2 regions of the Cellulosimicrobium sp. JZ28 genome follow, and region 2 is predicted to be linked to the other one. Evidence: riboswitches for the same ligand, from Rfam matches in the RefSeq annotation. Region 2 holds a riboswitch; the other holds the start of a gene.
The links. A riboswitch is a leader RNA that binds a small molecule or an ion and turns the genes downstream of it on or off. The one in region 2 is predicted to bind thiamine pyrophosphate.

Region 1: linked by a shared signal. The riboswitch ahead of thiO (glycine oxidase ThiO) and the one ahead of BJP59_RS07590 (ECF transporter S component) in region 2 are both predicted to bind thiamine pyrophosphate.

Annotation. Positions count from the first base shown of each region.
Region 1 is NZ_CP017660.1:775,294-778,600, forward strand. Features, by position in the region: gene thiO (glycine oxidase ThiO) at 1-1,258, opposite strand, end outside; TPP riboswitch at 1,248-1,350, opposite strand; gene thiE (thiamine phosphate synthase) at 1,395-2,120, shown strand; gene guaA (glutamine-hydrolyzing GMP synthase) at 2,163-3,307, shown strand, end outside.
Region 2 is NZ_CP017660.1:1,652,235-1,655,541, reverse strand. Features, by position in the region: gene BJP59_RS07600 (Rv2578c family radical SAM protein) at 1-842, opposite strand, end outside; gene BJP59_RS07595 (hypothetical protein) at 886-1,323, opposite strand; TPP riboswitch at 1,469-1,588, shown strand; gene BJP59_RS07590 (ECF transporter S component) at 1,694-2,398, shown strand; gene BJP59_RS07585 (ABC transporter ATP-binding protein) at 2,391-3,307, shown strand, end outside.

The sequences.
Region 1 (3,307 bases), 880 kb from region 2:
CGGTGCGGGCGAAGCGGTCGGTCCGGGCGGTGGCGAGGGCGGTCGCGACGTCGTCGCCGTGCTCGCTCCCGCCGAGCGCGAGGAGCCTGCCGAGCCCGGCGACGACGGCGTCGGCCGTGAGCGGGGCGAGCAGGATGCCGTTGCGGCCGTGGCCCGTCGCGAGGTGCAGCCCCGGGACGTCCGTCGGCCCGACGAGCGGGAGGTTGTCCGGGGTCGCGGGGCGGCCCCGCGGCGTCACCTCGACCAGCGCGGCCTCGTCGATCCCCGGCAGGAGGGCGCGGGCGTCCCGCAGGAGCGCGAAGACGCCGCCGGCGGTGGCGCGGCGGTCGTCCGGGTTCTCCTCGGTGGTGGCCCCGACGACGACCTCCCGGTGCCCGGCGCGCGGGCCGGCAGGCTCGGGGTCGCGCGGCACGACGTACACCGGCCGACCCTGCACGAGCCCGCGCACGACGTGCTCGAGCGCGAGGTCCGGGCCGGCGTCGAGCCGCAGCGTCTGACCCTTCACCGGGCGCGTGGGCACGACGACGCCCGGCACGTCCGCGAGGAGGGCGCCCGACTGCCAGCCCGCCGCGACGACGACCGCACCCGCGCGGTGGAGCCGGCCGGCGTCGTCGTGCACGCCGACCACGCGCCCGGCATCGAGCGCGAGCCGGGTCGCGGACGCGCGGACGACGCGCGCCCCGGTGGCCGAGCCCGCACCCGCGGCGTCGCGCCCGCCGACCGCCGAGAGCAGCGCGGCGTGCGTCGCGCGCGGGTCGACCGCGTGGTCCGCGGGGGCCCACGCCGCCCCGGCGACGCGCGGGCCCAGGTACGGCTCGCGGCGGCGCGCGTCGGCGACGGTGAGCTCGTGCGACGCGAGACCGTGCGCGGCGTGCAGCGCGAGGACGCGGCGGAGCAGCGCGAGGTCGTCCGCGTCGTAGGCGAGGGTGAGCGTCCCGGCGATCCGCAGCCCGACGTCCGCCCCCGTCGCCGCGCGCAGGTCCGCGGCGAACGCCGGCCACGCCGCGGCGGCCGCGAGGTGGAGCCGCAGGGCGGCCTCCTCCCCGAAGTCGGCCTCGGTCACCGGCGCGAGCATCCCCGCGGCGGCATGCGTCGCGCCCGCGCCCGGCGCCGGGTCGAGCACCGTGACGGTCAGGCCCGCGCGCGCCGCGCGCCACGCGACGGCGAGACCCACGATCCCGCCCCCCACGACGACGACGTCACGCGCGCCGTCGGGCACGACGGAGCCACCCGCGGACGGGTGGACGGACAGGCTCATGTGCGCTCCCTTCGCTGGCATGACCCAGATCAGGTTCGACGGTCGGCGGCGACGCCCTCTCAGCCCCGTGCGGGGCTCCCGTGCTGTCGGCCACAGTACCTCCTGCCGTGGGCCCGCCGAGGCTAGGCTCCCGCGGGTGAGCTCCGAGACCTCCACCACCCCGGCCACTCCCGCCCCGTCGGCAGGGGACGCCGCACGCGCCCGGCTCGCCGACGCGCGGCTCTACCTCTGCACGGACGCGCGCGAGGAGCGCGGCGACCTCGAGGACTTCCTGCGGGCGGCGCTCGCGGGCGGGGTGGACGTCGTGCAGCTCCGCGACAAGACGCTCGACGTCGCGCGCGAGCTCGAGCTCCAGGAGCTCGTCGCGCGCGTCGCGACGGAGCACGGCGCGCTGTGGGCCGTGAACGACCGGGCGGACGTGGCGTCGGTCACGGGCGCGCCGGTCGTGCACATGGGCCAGGGCGACCTGCCGGTCCTGGCCGTGCGGGCGCTGCTCGGCGCGGGGCCCGTGCTCGGCCGGTCCACGCACTCGGCCGCGCAGGCGGCCGCGGCAGAGGCCGACCCGGCGGTGGACTACTTCTGCGTGGGCCCGCTGTGGGCGACCCCGACGAAGCCGGGGCGGGCCGCCGTCGGCCTGGACCTGCTGCGCGACGTCGCGGCGACCCGGCCCGCGACGCCCTGGTTCGCGATCGGCGGGATCGACGCGGACCGGCTCGACGCCGTCCTCGACGCGGGCGCGACCCGGATCGTGGTGGTGCGCGCGATCACGGCGGCGAGCGACCCGGAAGCGGCGGCCCGCGCCCTGCGCGAGCGCGTCGCGGCGCGCGTCGCGGCGCGCGCCGAGGCGCGCACCGACGCCTGAGACGCGGGACGAGCCCCGCCGCACGGCGACTATCCTGGACGGGTGACGTCACCCGCCACCGCTCCCGACACCCCCACCACCGCCGAGGTGGCCTCGACCCCGCGGCCCGTGCTCGTCGTCGACTTCGGCGCCCAGTACGCGCAGCTCATCGCGCGCCGCGTGCGCGAGGCCAAGGTCTACTCCGAGATCGTGCCGCACACCTTCACGGTCGAGCAGATGCTCGCCAAGGACCCGGCCGCGATCATCCTCTCGGGCGGCCCCTCGTCCGTGTACGCGACGGGTGCCCCGTTCGTCGACCCGGCGCTGTTCGAGGCCGGCGTGCCCGTCATGGGCATCTGCTACGGCTTCCAGGCCATGGCGAAGGCGCTCGGCGGCGAGGTCGCCCAGACGGGTCTGCGCGAGTACGGCGGCACCGAGGTCGAGGTGTGCGCCGCGGGCGTGCTGCTCGACGGCACGCCGCAGAACCAGACCACGTGGATGAGCCACGGCGACGCCGTGCACCGCGCGCCCGAGGGCTTCGAGGTCCTCGCGACGTCGTCGGGCTCGCCGGTCGCCGCGTTCGAGGACCGCGAGCGTCGCCTCTACGGCGTGCAGTGGCACCCGGAGGTCAAGCACTCCGCCCACGGCCAGACGGTGCTGGAGCACTTCCTGTACGACGGCGCGGGCCTCGCCCCGGACTGGACGCCCGGCAACGTCATCGCGGACCAGGTCGCGGCGATCCGCGCCCAGGTCGGCGACGCGCGCGTCATCTGCGCCCTCTCGGGCGGCGTGGACTCCGCCGTCGCCGCGACGCTCGTGCAGCGCGCGGTGGGCGACCAGCTCACGTGCGTGCACGTCGACCACGGGCTGATGCGCGCGGGCGAGGTCGAGCAGATCGAGCGCGACTTCGTCGCGGCGACGGGCGTCAACCTCGTGATCCGCGACGAGAAGGAGCGGTTCCTCACCGCGCTCGCCGGGCACAGCGACCCGGAGACCAAGCGCAAGATCATCGGCCGCGAGTTCATCCGCGTGTTCGAGGACGCGGCGCGCCAGATCGTCGAGGACGCGGGCGAGCACGGCGCCGAGGTGAAGTTCCTCGTGCAGGGCACGCTCTACCCGGACGTCGTCGAGTCCGGTGGCGGCGAGGGCGCGGCGAACATCAAGAGCCACCACAACGTCGGCGGCCTGCCCGACGACCTGCAGTTCTC
Region 2 (3,307 bases):
AGCGCGACGGCCTCGCGCGCCCAGGACGGGCGGGCGAGCTCGGCCCGCAGCACGTCGTCGACGTTGACCTTGACCACGACCTCCCGGTCGAAGTCCTCGCCCGCGTCGAGGTCGAGGTACTGGTGCGTGGGGCGGGCGAAGCAGTTGTGGCTCACGACCCCCGCGGCGACGAAGTCGCGCGTGCCGGTCGTGATGTCGACCAGCTCCGTCGTCTCCCCCGGCCCGTCGAGTGCTTCCAGCGAGTCGACGCGCAGCGCCTCGCCGCCGGTGACGTCCTGGCCGTCGAGGACGGGCCGCCCGTCCGCGAGCGCCGCGGCGCCCGGCCCGACGAGCACGTCGCCGAGCGCCAGGCGGGCACGGTGCCCGGCACCGCCGACGACGTGCCGCCACCCGCGCTCGGTGAGGAACCGGTGGTCGCCGCTCGCCACGAGGCGCGTGCCGTCGGCGAGGGTCACGCGGTAGGCGCGCTTGCGGGTGGTCCAGCGGTCGAGCACCCGGGTGCGCACGTAGCGCCGGTACGCGCCGTGCGGGGCGGTGCCGACGATCTCGTCGCCGACACGCAGCTCGCCGATCGGCCGTTGCGTGCCGTCGGCCAGCAGCACCGGGGTGGCGGGCGCGAGGCAGTAGGAGCACGCGTGGCTGCACCCGCGGTAGGGGTTGACGGTCCACCGGAACGGCATGCGCGACATCGCCGGCACCTTGGACAGCGCGCTCTTGGCGGTGACCTCGTGGAACGTGATGCCCGCGAACTCGGGCGTGCGCACGCTGCGGACGAGGCCGACCCGCTCCAGCCCGGGGAGCGCGCCGTCGTCCGCGCCGAGCGCCTGTCCGTCCCACCGCATCGCGCTATTCGAACAAACGTTCGAACGAGCTGTCAAGGGCGGGTCATTCGTCGGCGGACCACGCCTTGAGCAGCGCCAGGTTCCCGAGGGGGATGTGGTGGCCGATGCGCGGATGGTCCAGCGCGACACCGACGACCCCGGCCGCGCCGAAGGACGCGACGTAGTCGATCGCCGCCGGCACGGGTACCCCGAGCAACGGCACGGCGCCTGTCTCGTCGTCCGCCAGACCGAGCGCCCGGGCCGCCTCGTCCGCGCGCGCGGCGCTGCTGTAGAGGCAGATCATGGGCCCCTGGTCCGCAGCGACGGCGTACGGACGCGGCTGGTCCTCGGACCCCCGCGCGATGAAGAACCACGTGCCGAGGTGCACCGTCTGCCGCCACAGCGCGATCTGGGCCGACGTGTCGCCCGCGGGCGCGCTCCGCACGGCCTCGTCGAGGCGGTCCAGCTCGGCGACCGCGGCGGGGTCGTTGTCTCGGGTCATGCGCACTGCCTCGTTCCTCGTAGTCGGAGCCCGTACCCGGGTCCGCGCGGGCGCCTCGTCGCCGTCACCTTCTCACGGCGGCCGGGCGTCCCGGTGGGTGAGACGCCGGGATTGTCCGGCGGGCGTCCAGGCCCTAGGGTCGGGCCGAACGCCCCCGGGGAGCGCACGAGCGCTGAGAGTGCAGGCCGGACACCCGTCCCTCCTGCAGACCCGTGGAACCTGATCTGGTTCGTACCAGCGAAGGGAGCAGGGCGGACGTCACCGTCCCCTGCGCGCTCGTGCCCGTGCCCCGCGCGTGCCGTCCGCGCGGGGGCGGCGGTGGCGCGCCGTCGTGCACCCCTCGCCCCGGGGGCCCGACGGAGGGAAGCGCATGACCGAGCCCCGCACCACGCCGCCCCGGGCGACCCCGCCCACCGCCACGCCCGACGACCGACCCGACGGCGTGGGTCCCACGCCCGCCCCTCGGGACCGCGCCGTCGCCACTCCCCCGAGCCGTGCCCGACGCCGCGGCCTCACCCTCCACGAGACCGTCCTCGTCGCCGTGCTGGGGGTCGTGTTCGGGTTCGTCTACTGGGCGTTCGTGCAGCTCTGGGCCCCGCTCCAGCTCGCCATGGGACCGCTCGCGGACCTCGCCGCCAACGTGCTCGCGGGCGCGTGGATCGTCGTCGGCCCGCTCGCGACGTACATCGTGCGCAAGCCGGGCGTCGGCGTCCTCACCGAGACGCTCGCGGCGCTCGTCGAGGTGGTCTTCCTCGCGTCGCCCGCCGGCCCGCTGCTCGTCCTCGTGGGGCTCGTCCAGGGCGTGGGCGCCGAGATCCCCTTCGCCCTCACCCGATACCGCCGCTACGGCTGGTGGGTCTTCGTCGCGTCGGGCGTGAGCGCGGCGCTCTTCACGTACGCGTTCAACGCGGTCCGCTTCGGCTGGATCGGGCAGGACTACGCGATGCTCCGGCTCGGCGTGCAGGTCGTCTCGTGCGTCGTGCTGTGCGGGATCGCGGCGCGCCTCCTCGGCGACGCGCTCGCCCGCACCGGCGCGCTCGACGCCTTCGCGATCGGGGCCGACCGCCGTGGCTGAGGCACCGACCGCAGCACCGGAGGTCACGCCGGACGCCGTGCCCGGCGACGTGCCCGACGCCGTCGCCGCCGCCGGCCTGACCGTCACCGTGGGCCACGACGGCACGCGCGTGCTCGACGACCTCACCCTCACCGTCCCCGCGAGCACCGGGCTGCTCGTGCTGGGCCCCTCGGGCTGCGGGAAGTCCACGCTGCTGCGCGCGCTCGTCGGCGTCGTGCCCCACACGCTGCCGGGCTCCGTCGCGGGGGACCTGCGCGTGACGGGCGTCGACCCGCGCGACACGACCCCGGCGGCGCTCGCCGCGCGCGTCGGCCTCGTCCAGCAGCGGCCGGGCGACCAGCTCTGTCTCGCCCGCGTCGACGACGAGTTGCGGTTCGCGCTCGAGAACCGGGCGGCGGACCCGCGCACGATGGACGCCCGCGCGACCGCCGCGCTCGCCGCCGTCGGCGCGGACCACCTGCACGACCGGCCGACCCACGCGCTGTCGGGGGGCGAGGCGCAGCGCGTCGCCCTCGCGGCGGCGCTCGTCGCCGACCCCGAGCTCGTGGTCCTCGACGAGCCGACGGCGTTCCTCGACCCGGCCGCGGCGCACGAGGTCGGGACGCTCGTGGGCAGGCTCGTCCGGGCGCCCGGACAGGACACGCCCGACACCCCCGGCCGGTCGGTCGTGCTCGTCGAGCACCGCCTCGACAACGTCGGGACCCTCCCGACCGCGACGCTCGTGCTCGACGACACCGGTCGCGTCGTCGCGCACGGCCCCACGACCGCCGTCCTGCGCGCGCACGCCGCCACGCTCGCCGCGCTCGGGTGCTGGCTGCCGCTCGACATCCGGCTGGAGCGTGCCGGAGCCCCGGGCCCGCTCGGCGCGCCCGCGACCGACGCCTGGCTCGTCGACCTCGCGCGCGCCGA